Regions from separate parts of the Effusibacillus consociatus genome, predicted to be linked through region 1. Evidence: riboswitches for the same ligand, from Rfam matches in the RefSeq annotation. Region 1 holds a riboswitch; each other region holds the start of a gene.
What was found. Region 1 has a riboswitch for cyclic di-AMP ahead of ACFO8Q_RS22590 (hypothetical protein). Riboswitches for the same ligand answer to the same signal wherever they lie in the genome.

Region 1 (3,476 bases):
ATCAGTCCACAAAGGAAGACGCCCAATATCGCATACATCAGCATGTTCACCAACCCGACCCCGTCGCCGCCGAACACGCAGTTTAGCATCATTTGCGCCAGCGGCACAAGACCGCCCAGTGGCGTAAGCGTGTCGTGCATGTTATTGACGGAACCGGTTGTCGCCGCGGTCGTAACCGTTGTAAACAAGGCCGACTGCGCAATCCCGAACCGGACTTCCTTGCCTTCCATGCTTCCTTGCGAAGCGTCGATTCCGAGCGCATTCAGTGCCGGGTTCCCCCGCAATTCCGACGTGTACACAACCGAGAGGAAGGCGACAAACAAGATAAGCATCGCGCTGAAGATGACCCATCCTTGTTTTTGATTTCGCGCGAATCTGCCGAATGTATACGTCAATGCGGCCGGAATACACCACATCGACAGCATTTCAATCACGTTCGTCAGCGGATTCGGATTCTCAAACGGATGCGACGAATTGGCACCGAAGAATCCTCCCCCATTCGTTCCCAGGTGCTTGATCGATACGAGGGAAGCCACCGGACCGATCGCGATTTGTTGCGTCCCGCCTTCAAGCGTTGTCGCTTGAACGGTCGGACTAAGCGTTTGCGGCACCTTTAAAGCCACAAGCGCCAGCGTCACGATGATCGCCATCGGGATGAGCAGACGGGTATGCGCTTTGACAAAATCGGTGAAGAAGTTGCCGAGCGTTTTCCCTTTGCTTGTCAAGCCGCGAATGAATGCAATCGCTACGACGATGCCGGATGCCGCCGATGTAAACATCATCATTATAATGACAGCCATTTGTGAAAAATAGGACAGACCCGTTTCACCGCTGTAGTGCTGCAAGTTTGTATTTGTCATAAAACTGATTACGGTGTTGAAGGATAGCGTCGCCTCCATGTTGTCAATACCATTTGGGTTTAATGGCAATCCTTTCTGGATGCGTAAAATGAAGTAACTAACCGCCACCAAAATTACGTTGGTTAATATCAAACTGAGTGTGTACCGTTTCCAGTTCATTTCGGCGCGGTTTTTCAAACCGGTCAGCCCGTAGATCAACTTCTCGACCGGTCCGAATACGCGATCCATCCGGTTGGGCTGATTGGAAAACACGTGAAAGATGTACGTTCCCAACGGTTTGACCAGCAAAACTAAAATCAGAATGACCGCTGCCAGTTGCAAAATGGCCATTTTATGCCCTCCTCAAGACGTTTCATTAAGATTAAAATTTTTCCGGATTCACCAAGGCAAAAATGAGATACAAAAATATAAAAACCGTAAAAGTAATAACGACGATCATGAGTGTTCTCCCCCCGATTCACCTGCAACCCGTCCGCACCAAGCCAAAAATAAGCAAAACAATCCATACGCGCCAGCTAAAGTCAATACCATCGCGATATCCATCATGAATGATCAACCCTCCTCTGGAACAACTATCAGGTATGAATTTCTTTAACGGATTCAGCCTTCTTTATCAAGCAGAAACGAAACATCATCACTTTGGGTGTGAATGACGTAATTGGCACCAAGTCCTTTGTAGACCATTCTTGCATTGCTGCTTCCGGTGATGACATAGATCGACTTGTCTGTCCATGAACGGCAGATCTGAATGTATCTGCAGATCAAGGGCAAACTTAACTCAAACAAGAACACCTTACCCACCGGGAGCTCTGGAATAAGCCAGGTTTCTCGGTCTGTAGTATCGACCGACAGGATGTTTTTTACTCCCAAATGCACCAATCTTGATCTTTCGGTATCATTATTCGTAATCGCGGCAAAAAGCATTTTTTTGATTTGCAACGTTTTGATAAACTGCCCCCCGGTTTTGTTGGGCGCAGAGACGAGTATAAACTCATCGTGAGCTTCCATGATCGATCCCCTCCACCTTGTTCAGGCAACAAAAAAGAAGCTTTCGAAGAGGAACTCTTCGTCAGCTTCTTAGGCACGAAAAAACACCGTGTCTAATCACGACAATTGTTGCCTCTCTTAAAGACGCTTACGAGGTTAGCTGTCGGATTCGGGCGTAAGAGTCGCCCTACGCCGGATTTACCGGCGATTCACCCCATGAAGCCGACAAGACCGGCTTCGATTGGTTCCCCCGCTCCTTCGTGTTAATCGAAGAATTCAGCGATTGAAACGATGATTATCATGTTCACGAAACACCACAGAGGCATAAGCACTGTGGTCGAAACTTACGATCACAAGCTTCATCATCCTCTCTCTACAAGGGCCACACTTTTGAAAAGGGCTGCTTCCGCATTTACGAGTTTTCCTTACGGATTCGGGCGGTGAGAGTCGCCCTGCCCCTGCTTAAGCTTCGTATAAACGGGGGAATTCATCCCTTCCGGATCCGGTTGCCTTGCTCTCACACAAGCACTGATCCGTAGTTGGTTTCCTCTTGTTCCTGAGTCACAATTAAGCAACTGTAAATGAAAAACAATTCAATTCATGGACGTATGTTACTCCGAGATAAAAAAACTGTAAAGTGAAGCATATTGTATATCCGCTTAAAAAGAGTGCTTTATGTTTGGGAATTCATGACCCTGGCAGCAGATCTTCATTATTCTCGTATTTACTCATTATTTTGAGGTTTCTCAATCATTTTTACGAATTTTTTACGCCTAGTACCGGTTTATTTTACTCTTTTTTTACAGTAACCTAGAGAGGAGAGACACAAAAAAGAGCAGGATGTGTTTTGCTATGCATAAATGGAATGCGGTATGGATTTCGTTGCGACCGTACGTAAGCACGACTTTGCTGATCGCTCTCATGACCATGGTATTAAAACCGTTTGGTCTTGCTTTTGATTTGGTCAATATTGCCCTTATCTATTTACTCCCGGTTCTTATCAATGCCGTCTTCGGGGGACTGCGTCCTGCTTTCTACGCGGCAATCCTGGGTGTTTTAGCCTTCGATTTCTTCTTCGTGCCTCCTGTCTTGAGCTTTACCGTGGCAGACTTGCGCTATCTGGTTTCATTCGGCGTTTATTTGGCAGTCGCAGCATTAACGGCCAGCCTGGCGGCCAAGCTGAAGCAGCAGGCCATCTATTCCAAGCAAAGGGAGGCACACACCGCTGCACTATACGCGCTTAGTAAGCAGATGAGCGCGATAGCGGACATCGATTCTATGCTGGACCATTTTTCCCGACAAGTTTCAAAAACCCTGAACTCAGAAATCGCCATCTACTTGGCAGGTGACCGGAACAACCTGGCGCTTGCTCATCGGTCTGCCGATCGCTCCGAACACAACCAAGAGAATGAAGAACTCTCTATCGCAAAAAGGGTGTTTGAACTCGGCGAGACGGCCAGCTTGAACGACCCCCCAGGCTATTTTATTCTACTTCGGGCCGAGAACCGAAAATATGGTGTTATGGTGCTCTATCCAAAACAATTGCGAACTGGGATCACAACCGAACAAAAGCGGCTCCTCGAGGCGCTCACGGGCTTGGCGGCAAGCGCAATCGCTCGCGTCAGGCTG
Region 2 (3,476 bases), on a different contig from region 1:
GGTTGATAGGTGAAGATGTCGTATATTCTGCGTTCACGGATGGTATCACCAGCGGAGCCGCAACACTCAACTCCTTTTTTATCACCAGCTTCGTCCCAGCCGCTTCGAGATTCAGTTCGGTCACGGAAGTTTCATCAATTAACCGTACAAGCTCACGAATTTCATTCAACTTCAACATTTTGAATTGTCCTCCGGTTTCACGTTCGTTCCGAATTTCGGAATTTAAGTTCCGAATTTTACAATGTCTTTACATGAATATTACAATTCAGCGAATAAAAAAACAAGAGTAAAAAATTAACCCCTCAACTTTTTGACTTTGAAATCGAAATCGAATCCTAATGCATATGAGTTAACCCAAATAAAATGACATGCCTTTATAAAACAGGCATGTCACTTTTGCAGAAATCTCACAATTTTCAATTCAATCCAATGCCACCCTTTCGCCAAATCATAGGGCAGCAGAATGAACGTGCAAAGAAAAGCCACCGGGAGAACCATTGTGAGCCGTAGAGTCCGGTTCTCCACCAGAGAGTGGATCATATCATATTGGATGTTATGCCGGTTTTCTTCCGCGACTTGCGGCAGAAGCTCCGATAACAACTCATGGTAGATACGGCCCGTAGAATTCACCAAGTAGAGAATCAGCCCGCTTACCAGTGCAATCGATACATATTTCCACAATGGAACAACCCCCTTTTCTCAAAGGTGTCTCTTCCAGTCTATGTACCCGGACAAAAAATGGGTTCCATTGAAAGCACAAAAATAGAGCAGCCAGTCGGAAATCCGACTGGCTTGTAATTAGATGCGTTTTGCTCCAATATAGCGGGGTCCCCAGTACGAACTGCTGAAACTGTCAATCTTTACCCCGTGGGAACTGGTTGCCGAAATAAACTGCTGATCCCCGATATAAATGCCAACGTGGGTAGCTCCTTGCGCGTATGTCGTGAAAAACACCAGATCTCCCGGCTGCAGTTCCGAAACAGCAGAGCCTTGTTCGAACATTGCTTGCGATGTGCGCGGCAGTTCAATGCCTTTCTGTGCAAACACATAACGGACAAATCCGGAACAGTCAAATCCTGATGGACTGGAACCTCCCCAAGCATACGGAACACCGACAAATTGTTTTGCGGTTTCTGCAGCATCCGCGTTGGCTGATTGAGCTTGTTTCAACTCCTCCGCTTTCTTTGCGGCCGCTTCCTCAATTTGTGGGGCGGTAGTCGGCCCGACTTTGCCCGTTTCTTGAATCCCGTGATCCTTTTGGAATGCTTTCACAGCACCTTCAGTGATCTCACCATAGTAACCGGTGTTTGAAGGATATGTGAAATATCCCAAAATCCTCAAGTCTTGCTGTAAGGCAACAACTTCTGATCCTTGTGAGCCTTTTTCCAGCAGCTTTTCCCCGTACTTTGTAGCAGCTTCCGCATTTGAAGCGCCAAGGGAGACAGTAACAATTGTCCCTGCAAATACAAGTGCCTTCAGAAACTTATTCAATTTGATTCGATTCCTCCTGAAGCCTCCGAGGTTAGTTGTCGGGTTCGGGTTGAGGTACCCTTCACAAAAAATGCGATTCACCCCATAAAGTAGGTCCCCCGTACTGACAAACACTGTCAGATTCGGCAATATTTCTACTAATCTTTTAAAAAATATCACGAATGATGTCGAACTTCAATAGACTTTGGTCCGAATGACAGTAGTACTTTAGACCTATTTTCTTTTGTTGATCCACTCTAGAATATCTGTCAAAACCTCTTCCTTTTCCGGTTCGTTCACCAACTCATGATACAATCCCGGATAGATCTTTAACTTCTTATCCCGCGAGCCGGCTTTCTCAACAAACGGAATAGCTGCTTCCGGATCCACAATTCGGTCGGCACCCGCCTGCAGGAGCAGCAGCGGCTGTTGAATTCTGCTTGCTTGGAGCATCGCCTGCTGCATCGCCACCTGCAATTCTTCAAACCATCTGATTGAAACCCGGGACTCGTTATAGGGATCTTCGGAATATTTTTTCACCACGTCAAGCGAACGGGATACATCCGCAGCAGCAATGCCATTGGGCATTCGCAGGCGAGGCGTCAATCTTCCAAGCACCCCTGCCAGGTTCCGTTTCCATTGGGGAACCTGCATCTTTAACCTGAGGCATGGAGAACTCAACACCACTCCTTTGATCGGCAGATTACCCGCATCCGGCTCCTGCAAAAAGCGAACCGTTACCAATCCCCCCATTGAGTGTCCAAAAAGAAACACAGACGTGTCCCCTACAGTATTTTTTGTTTCTGTCAGCCAGTTTCGTACGCAGTCAGTGTAATCGGAGAATCGATCAATATGGCCGCGTGTACCCGGGGACTGTCCGAATCCAGGCAGATCTCCGGCAAAAACTGCAATATTCCTGGCGAGAAACCAGTTGATCACGTGTTCATACCGGCCGCTGTGTTCCCCTGCCCCATGAATAAGTAATATTGCTACCCCAGTGGAGCCTTCCGGAATCCATTGTTGAAAATGTAGTCCCTCCATGTCCCGTCCTCCTTTTGTATCATGACATTATTCGAGGAATTTTCTGAAATTCCTGCAACAAAAAGAGCCGGGGGAATTTCCCCGACTCTCTCGTCACACAATATTAGTGCATATCCGCAAGTGCTTTCTGATCCAGCAGAACAATGTGTCGCTTTTCGACATCGATATGGCCTGCCGTTTTAAACTCATTCAGTATTTTACTGGTGGTTTCCCGCGTGGATCCGATCAGGCTTGCCATATCCTCATGTGTCAGTCGAATCCCGATTTTCACTCCGCCATCCACCCGTTGCCCGTGCAGATCTGCCAATTTCAGCAGCAGCCGGGCCAATCGGGTTTGGACGTCATAGAAAACGAGATTCTCGATTTGTTCCTGTACTTCTTCCAATCTCTGTTCCACAATGTGTGCCAGCCGCAAAGAAATCATCGGGTTGCGGGAAATGATTTTCTCGAACTCGTGCTTGTTGATCGCACAAATATAAGCATCATCAAGCGCTTCCGCATAGTACTTGCGCGGTTCATCGCCAAAAATCGCACTTTCCCCAAAGATCGCACCCGGTTCCAAAATCACCAGTGTAAAGTGTTTCCCTGTATCGGAAAGCCGGGAAATTCGAACCCGGCCTTTTTTTAACAAATATACTGCGTTGCTCGGTTCATCGGGGGTAAAAATAAAGTTTCTTTTTGGTACGACAGAAGGTTGACTCCCTTTCCCTAGCTGATCCAGCTCTTCCTGCTCCACCCCTTCGAACAGTTCAAACTCTCGTAATTCGCATACTGAACACAGACTGAGCATCCGTTGTCCCTCCTCTCAATCCGGAAAGATCCTGTATAGTACACCGTAGCACACTCCCCAGAAACTGACAAGAGGCGGATGAACCTGCACTGGATTTCCAATCTAATGTTCCGCAAGAATTTGCCCCAGCAATACCCCGCCGCCACCAGGTTTCATAGCGGCTTCCATCAGCTCT
Region 3 (3,476 bases), on a different contig from region 1:
TTGAGAAGCTTCCTCTACAGATCCCAACCAGCGAATCCGGGCTGCAAGATCGGAACAAAGCTCCTGTAACTCCTCTTTCTGCGGGCCATCACCGATAATTACGAGATAGGCCTCGTGCCCGAGATTGGTTAGCATCCGAAAAGCAAGCAGAAGATCCGCAACCCCTTTTTCCGGGATAAGACGAGCAATCGTACCGATCACAGCGACATTCTGCGGGACTTTCATCAAGTTTCGGGCTTCCGTTCGGCTGATCCGCTGTTTTGTGGGCGCCAGACCATTGTATACGATAGAGATTTTATCCGTACGCCGAACAATCTGCTGCTGCAATTGCTCAGCCAATGCATTAGAAACAGCGATGTAACGATCTGTCTGGCTTGAGAGCTTTCTTTCGATCGTAACGAATGTCGATCGCAGAATACGATTTGCGGGTTGGATAAAATTATGCACCGTGCAGATCAGGCGAGGCTTTCGCTTTGCCAATGCGGCTGCCGTTCTCCCGATCAGGGCCGATTTTGCTCCATGCATATGAAGGATGTCAATTGGATGTCTTTCAAGCTGCTGCCGAAGAGCGATGACAGATCGCATGTCCTCCCAGGGTTTTACACCGTCTTTCACTTCCAAAGCGATCTTGTGAACCCGCGAAGGCAATTGGCAAAATAACGCAGACTCTTCGGGGCATGCTACGATCGGCTCAATCTGATCGTGCGGCATCCCCCAGATAAGTTGTTTTACATGCTCCCGCATGCCTCCATCAGCCGGTCGAACGACATGCATGACTCGGATCGGCATCTGCTAATCACCTCGGACGCACCTTTTATCCAGTTAGAATACCCTTGCCTGTGGAAAATATTTCATTCACTGCTTTTCGGAGGCAATAAAAAAAGGCCTGCATGGGCAGACCCCAATATCCGGATTCGAGTTATTTCCCGAGAATCCGCACTTGAACGTTTTGAACTCCAAAATTCTTCAGGCTTTGTGCATCTGCATTGATATAAATATCAATTCGATTTCCGCGAACCGCCCCGCCAATGTCTTCAGCGACAGCCATGAAACCATTGGCCGGAAGATTCGGATGCTGGTAGCCTGAAACCCATACTCGTGTTCCCAGTGGAATCACTTTTGGATCCACTGCGATTACTCCTTGTCTTACAGTCGTCCCCGTATAAGTCTTGCCACCATATTTCCAGTTAATGTTGGCTGGACCATAAGCGGTGGCTTTCATTGTTAAAGACCCGGATCCGGTGGAAGAGGTTTGTTTGGGTGGAACGGACGCTTTCGGTTCGGACATTCCGCTGCGGCTCGCCAGAACCGGAGCGACTTGCGTCGGCTGCTGACCCGAGTTCTCTGCAGGCTCACCATTGTCTGTTTGTTGCACCGCTTGCTGTGATTCCGTTGTTGGTTGCCGGTTGTCGGCCTCGGCTTTGGCAGCACTTGATTCAGCGGGTTGGGCTTGACTGTTCCAGGCTCCATTCACCGTGAAACCGCTCACGAGCAATGCAGATACGATAAGGGCACCCAGTGATCCCTTTTTCCAAGGAAATTTCATATTCAATTTCGACACTCCTTCCAAGCCTCCGAAGTTAGCTGACGGGTTCGGGAGAAGGTTCCCGCGCGAATCCAGGGAACTTATTCCCCGCTGATCGCGATTCACCCCATTTAACCGGTTCCTCCGTACGCATGCTTTTTTTACCAAAAACCGGATGCGATTCGGCTTGCCAAATTCCCGTCTATTCTACTAGGGTTCATGAAAAGAGTCATTAGTGGATTGTTGGAAAAAAACGTCCGGAAATTCCCTCCGGACGTTAGACGACTTGTTACACGTTATACTTTGACGACTTTCACCAACTCGATGTCGGGGTCATCCGGTCCTTGAACCGGCAGGCCCGCTTTGATGTGTTCCCGAATGTAGTCAATATTCTCTTTTGTGACGATTTCACCGGGCAAAAGAATCGGAATCCCCGGCGGGTAGACCATTACCAATTCGGCAAACGTTCTTCCGACCGCCTCATCGAATGGTACCACTTCCGTCTCGGAATAAAAAGCTTCACGCGGGGACATTGCCAGTTTCGGGATCTCCGGAAGGTGAACTTGAACAATCTGTTTGCCCGCTTGGTACACATGACGTTCCGCAATTCTGCGCAGCGCTTTTAAGAGGGCATCAACTGTTTCTTTTGTATCCCCGACCGTGACGATGCACAGGATGTTATACAGGTCGGACAGTTCCACTTCAATGTTGAATTCTTCCCGCAGCACACGTTCCACATCGTGTCCGCTGATTCCCAGGTCTTTGACTGAAATCGTCAGCTTCAGAGGATCCATATCATAAATCGAAGAATTGTGCAGGATCTCTCTCCCAAAACAATAAAGTCCTTCCATCTTGTTAATCTCATCCCTTGCATATTCAGCAAGGGAAATGGCTTCCTCCAACATTTCGTGTCCGTGAATCGCCAGGTTTTTGCGTGCCGTATCAAGCGAAGCCAACAGCAAATACGAAGTGGACGTAGTCGTCAGCATGGACAAGATCGATTGGACATGATCCGGATTGACCAGACCTTCTTTTACATTCAAAACCGAACTTTGTGTCATGGAGCCACCCAGCTTGTGAACGGAGGTTGCCGCCATGTCCGCCCCGGCCTGCATAGCGGAGAGAGGCAGTTTTTCGTGAAAATGAATATGCACTCCGTGCGCCTCGTCGACCACTACAGGCACTCCCCGATCGTGAGCCAATTCGACAATCGATTTCAAGTCGCAGGAAATGCCGAAATAAGTGGGGTTAATGAGCAATACCCCCTTTGCGTCAGGGTGTTCATCAAGAGTTCGGCGAACCGTATCATAAGAAACCCCATGCGCTATCCCGAAGTTCGGATCCAGTTCCGGATGCATGAATACCGGTTCCGCTCCGGACAGAATAATAGCAGCCGAAACTGATTTATGGACGTTGCGAGGCACAAGAATTTTGTCTCCCGGTCCGACCACGGACATAATCATCGTGATGATCGCACCGGTTGTCCCTTGCACGGTAAAAAATGTATAGTCAGCGCCAAATGCTTTTGCAGCAAGCTCCTGAGCGTCCCGAATAATTCCCTTCGGACTATGGAGATCGTCAAGCGGCGCGATATTGATCAAATCAATCGAAAGTGCGTTAGATCCGACAAAATCACGGAATTCGCTCGCCATCCCGGTGCCTTTCTTGTGACCCGGAATGTGGAATTGGATCGGATCCCTTTTTGCATGTTCCAAAAGCGCTGTGAAAAGTGGTGTACGCTCTTGTTCTTTTCTGTTCATTTCAACCTCCCAACCTTTCCTAACAAACATACAGCATGTAGTATACCAAAAGCTTGTCCACTTTGGTACACAAAACATAACTCACAAACAAAACTCCCCAACAAGAGGATGAGAAAACGCAAGCGATAGAAACCGCCTGCGTTCAAGTATTGTTCAAAAATATCTTTTGGCTCCGATATATCGATCCGTAT
Region 4 (3,476 bases), on a different contig from region 1:
AAAATCGTATTGTCACCCGATTGCACAGGCAGGTGAATGTGTTCAACCACTTTTTCGCAACGAGCAATCGTTTGGATCAGCTTATCTGTAAAATTCCAAGGGTTTGAAGTGGTGAAACGAATCCGTTCAATTCCTTCCACTTCATTGCAAGCAGCGAGCAAATCTGCGAAATCATATGCTTTTAAGTCAATCCCGTAGTCATTCACGTTCTGACCCAGCAAAGTAATTTCTTTATAACCTTGCGCAGCCAGCTCTTTCACTTCCGCTACGACATCTTCCAAGAGTCTGCTGCGTTCACGCCCGCGAGTATAGGGAACGATACAGTACGTGCAGAATTTGTTGCAACCATACTGAATATTCACCCAGGCACGGATTCCTTCTTTGCGGAGTTTCGGCAGGTTTTCGACAACGTCTCCCGCTTTCTCCCACACTTCAAAAATCGTTTCTTGCGAATTTCGTGCCCTGTCCATAAGTTCCGGCAACTGGTGGAGATTATGCGTTCCAAACACGATATCAACCCAAGGGTACGTTTTTGCCACCAATTCCTGAACGACTTTTTCCTGCGCCATGCATCCGCACAGCCCGAGGATCAATTCCGGATTGCGGTTCTTAAGCGGCTTCAGGCGACCGATTTCACCAAATACTTTATCTTCAGCGTTCTCTCGAACCGCACAAGTATTAAATAGGATAAAATCGGCCTCTTCATGATTCGGTGTTGATTTGTAACCCATTTCTTCAAGCATACCCGCCATGATTTCCGTATCATGCTCGTTCATTTGACATCCGTATGTCTTAATGTGATATTTTTTGCCTTCTCCAATTTGTCCTACATTTTTGGCGAGAGCCCGATAATCCACACTTTCACGTTCAACCGGCGTTGGACGATGCATATCTCCTTGCTGTTGGGTGAAGTCTTCCAATTGCAGCAAATCGCTCATGGTGACACTCCCTTCCTCCAAATAGTATCTATAGTTGACTAACACTGGTGATTTCCGCAGAAAAAAACCCCGTCTTTACGGGGGTATACCGATTATAGCATAGGTGCGGGCGCTGAATCAAATACTACGAATAGGAGAAAAATTTTACCATGCCTAGAGGAAGGTGATGGAGAATGCGAAGCCGCAATGTTTTAGAAGGAATCAGAAGAATGATGACTGGCCGAAATCAGGATGTGGAAATCTCGGAAGAACTGACCAATGCCTATTTCGGCAACCGGGACGCTTGGCAGCTGGATGACAAGAATCCGGACAGCGAACCGGAAGCAGCCCAACGCGAATAGGACACCCGCTATTTCCGCCCGATCTGTTTCGGGTGGTTTTTTAAGTGCGGGAATAAACACTGCCATTTCCAAGTTATAGGTGGAATTCCATACTTTGAGGGCTGACTCTCCCAAAACGACTGTGTTAGGCTTTTAAGGGTATCAAACAAATTAAGCCGAAGCTCACAATGAGCGCGGGGGATCCATTTTGGGGTGAAACCACGTTGTGGTCGGGCTATCCCTTGACCGAACCCGTCAGCTAACCTCGCAGGCTTCAAAGGGAGAGGATAGGAGTGAAATCAAAGATTTTATTGTCTTTGCTTGCCTTCGGTATGGCTGCATCGATTGCAAGCCCTGTTTCGGCTGCGCATAATGGCACCATGTCACCAAGTGAAGCAATCGAAAAGTACAACAAGTATATGGATGATTACCAAAGAGACGAACTGGTGAAAATTCGCCAATACCGGGAAAAGTACAAGAGCATTGACGGCAGTTTGGCTGACCAAGTGATTGAACGTGCCATCTGGTATATGGAAAACGGATATATGGTGTACGGCCATGGAGTTGATTCTTACCGCAGAAATGGTATTGTCGACTGCTCCGAATTCACGAAGTTGGTTTACGGTGACTTTGGCTTTAAAATGACAGAAGTTGCACGAAAATACAACTCTGTCGGTGAAAGGGTCGACGGCGTGTATGCTCGAAAAGTAAACGGCAAGTGGCAGATTCAAGGAGCGGACAAGCTTCGTCCCGGAGATATCCTCACATGGTGGAAAAAAGATGAAAATGGCAAGTATATTGGACATGTGGCGATCTTCATGGGGATGTTAAACGGGGAACCCGTCGTAATCGGAACTCGTGGTGACGGGAACCCGACAGCTATCGGTATTGTGAACAACTTTGATTACTGGTGGGGAGAACACTTCTATACTGCCCGCCGGGTGCTTCCGGAAGGAGCGTGGACTCCAGGCCGGACGATCCCTGGACACGAAGCGAAGGATCCAGTAATCCCTGAAAAATATGTACTTCCTCCACAAAGAAAAGTTGAAAAGCCTTAAAAATTGTATACCTTCACTAAAAAACCTAGGTTTTCCGGAAACCTAGGTTTTTCTTTCCCTATATAGTAGACATTTTAATAACTTATGGTAACTTGTCTTTCAGCATTATACGGGAACTTATGGCCGGTTCCCCGTCAACGATTTTTTTATGTGATAAATACCAACAAAATTCTAAAATTCGTTGGATTGATAATTTCCGAATGTCAGGTTCATCAAATCTTCCTGGCTTTGCATTTGCCTCAAAAAACCACGGTCTTCCCCATTCATCTACACCAATGTCCATAGACATTTCTCCCAGAATTCCGGGTGTCTCTTCTTCAATTACTTTTGCAAGCTTAAGTGCGCATTCCTTCACATCTTCCAGAATGTAAAATCCTTTTTCATTAAAGGTAGCGACCAATGCTTCTTCCGCTCCCCGAATGACTCCCCCATTCGGGACATGTGTTACGATTCCAAATTGCGGAGCTACGCGGGCGCCAATTCCTGTAACCGACCATTCCCCCCTGCGATTTTTCTGGACCAGGGCACGAAGATCATACATGTGCCCGTCTACCTTTGCTAAGGATACGCCCCTTTGAAGAACGTATTTTTTATATCTGCGGCTGACTGACAGCTTTTCGTATAATCTTCCAATACTCGCATTTTGAATCGATTGTCTTCCATTTACATGAGAGTTTACCAATACGCCGTTCTGAGTATGCTCAATCCGCAAAATCCCTTTCCCCGCATAGCTTTGGACAGGTTTTGCATACAGTTGCCCATACGTTTCAAGCATTTGTTTCAAATGCAAGGGGGATTGCAAGTCTTCGGTTTCGGGAAGCAGATGGCAGGTTTCCGGGTGGCTTCCAACAATTTTATAGAGCTCTCCTTTGTCAAAATACCCAGGATTAAAAACGGGTATTCCAAGGTTTCCAAACCCTTGCAGCAATTGCTGCACTTCAAAACTTTGTTCCACTCGCCTGGCAAGGATCCGATTATAAATTACGGTGGGGAGCGGGCATATAGTTTTTTCCCATGTACCGTTCCACTTATAACCTACACAGATTTGATTATCCAAATCGATTCCATCAATCGGCAGCACATAGACAGGGATTCGCAGTCTTTTTCCCATTCGGGTAATATTGCGAAGAGTCCCCCGTTCAATCAATTTGGCGGTCAGA

Region 2: linked by a shared signal. The riboswitch ahead of ACFO8Q_RS11080 (C40 family peptidase) and the one ahead of ACFO8Q_RS22590 (hypothetical protein) in region 1 are both predicted to bind cyclic di-AMP.
Region 3: linked by a shared signal. The riboswitch ahead of ACFO8Q_RS01665 (3D domain-containing protein) and the one ahead of ACFO8Q_RS22590 (hypothetical protein) in region 1 are both predicted to bind cyclic di-AMP.
Region 4: linked by a shared signal. The riboswitch ahead of ACFO8Q_RS03115 (NlpC/P60 family protein) and the one ahead of ACFO8Q_RS22590 (hypothetical protein) in region 1 are both predicted to bind cyclic di-AMP.

The regions. Positions count from the first base shown of each region.
Region 1 covers NZ_JBHSHC010000154.1:103,876-107,351, reverse strand. The annotation lists gene kdpA (potassium-transporting ATPase subunit KdpA) at 1-1,190, opposite strand, end outside; gene ACFO8Q_RS22595 (potassium-transporting ATPase subunit F) at 1,222-1,299, opposite strand; gene ACFO8Q_RS22590 (hypothetical protein) at 1,461-1,868, opposite strand; cyclic di-AMP (ydaO/yuaA leader) riboswitch at 1,978-2,139, opposite strand; gene ACFO8Q_RS22585 (ATP-binding protein) at 2,700-3,476, shown strand, end outside.
Region 2 covers NZ_JBHSHC010000093.1:43,085-46,560, reverse strand. The annotation lists gene accB (acetyl-CoA carboxylase biotin carboxyl carrier protein) at 1-178, opposite strand, end outside; gene ACFO8Q_RS11085 (hypothetical protein) at 391-681, opposite strand; gene ACFO8Q_RS11080 (C40 family peptidase) at 799-1,491, opposite strand; cyclic di-AMP (ydaO/yuaA leader) riboswitch at 1,497-1,629, opposite strand; gene ACFO8Q_RS11075 (alpha/beta hydrolase) at 1,705-2,511, opposite strand; gene ACFO8Q_RS11070 (Crp/Fnr family transcriptional regulator) at 2,615-3,301, opposite strand; gene ACFO8Q_RS11065 (M50 family metallopeptidase) at 3,404-3,476, opposite strand, start outside.
Region 3 covers NZ_JBHSHC010000013.1:15,042-18,517, reverse strand. The annotation lists gene ACFO8Q_RS01670 (glycosyltransferase) at 1-789, opposite strand, end outside; gene ACFO8Q_RS01665 (3D domain-containing protein) at 920-1,546, opposite strand; cyclic di-AMP (ydaO/yuaA leader) riboswitch at 1,554-1,723, opposite strand; gene ACFO8Q_RS01660 (aminotransferase class I/II-fold pyridoxal phosphate-dependent enzyme) at 1,822-3,285, opposite strand; gene ACFO8Q_RS01655 (C40 family peptidase) at 3,439-3,476, opposite strand, start outside.
Region 4 covers NZ_JBHSHC010000016.1:38,718-42,193, reverse strand. The annotation lists gene miaB (tRNA (N6-isopentenyl adenosine(37)-C2)-methylthiotransferase MiaB) at 1-938, opposite strand, end outside; gene ACFO8Q_RS03120 (hypothetical protein) at 1,112-1,279, shown strand; cyclic di-AMP (ydaO/yuaA leader) riboswitch at 1,423-1,547, shown strand; gene ACFO8Q_RS03115 (NlpC/P60 family protein) at 1,552-2,316, shown strand; gene ACFO8Q_RS03110 (YheC/YheD family endospore coat-associated protein) at 2,399-3,476, opposite strand, start outside.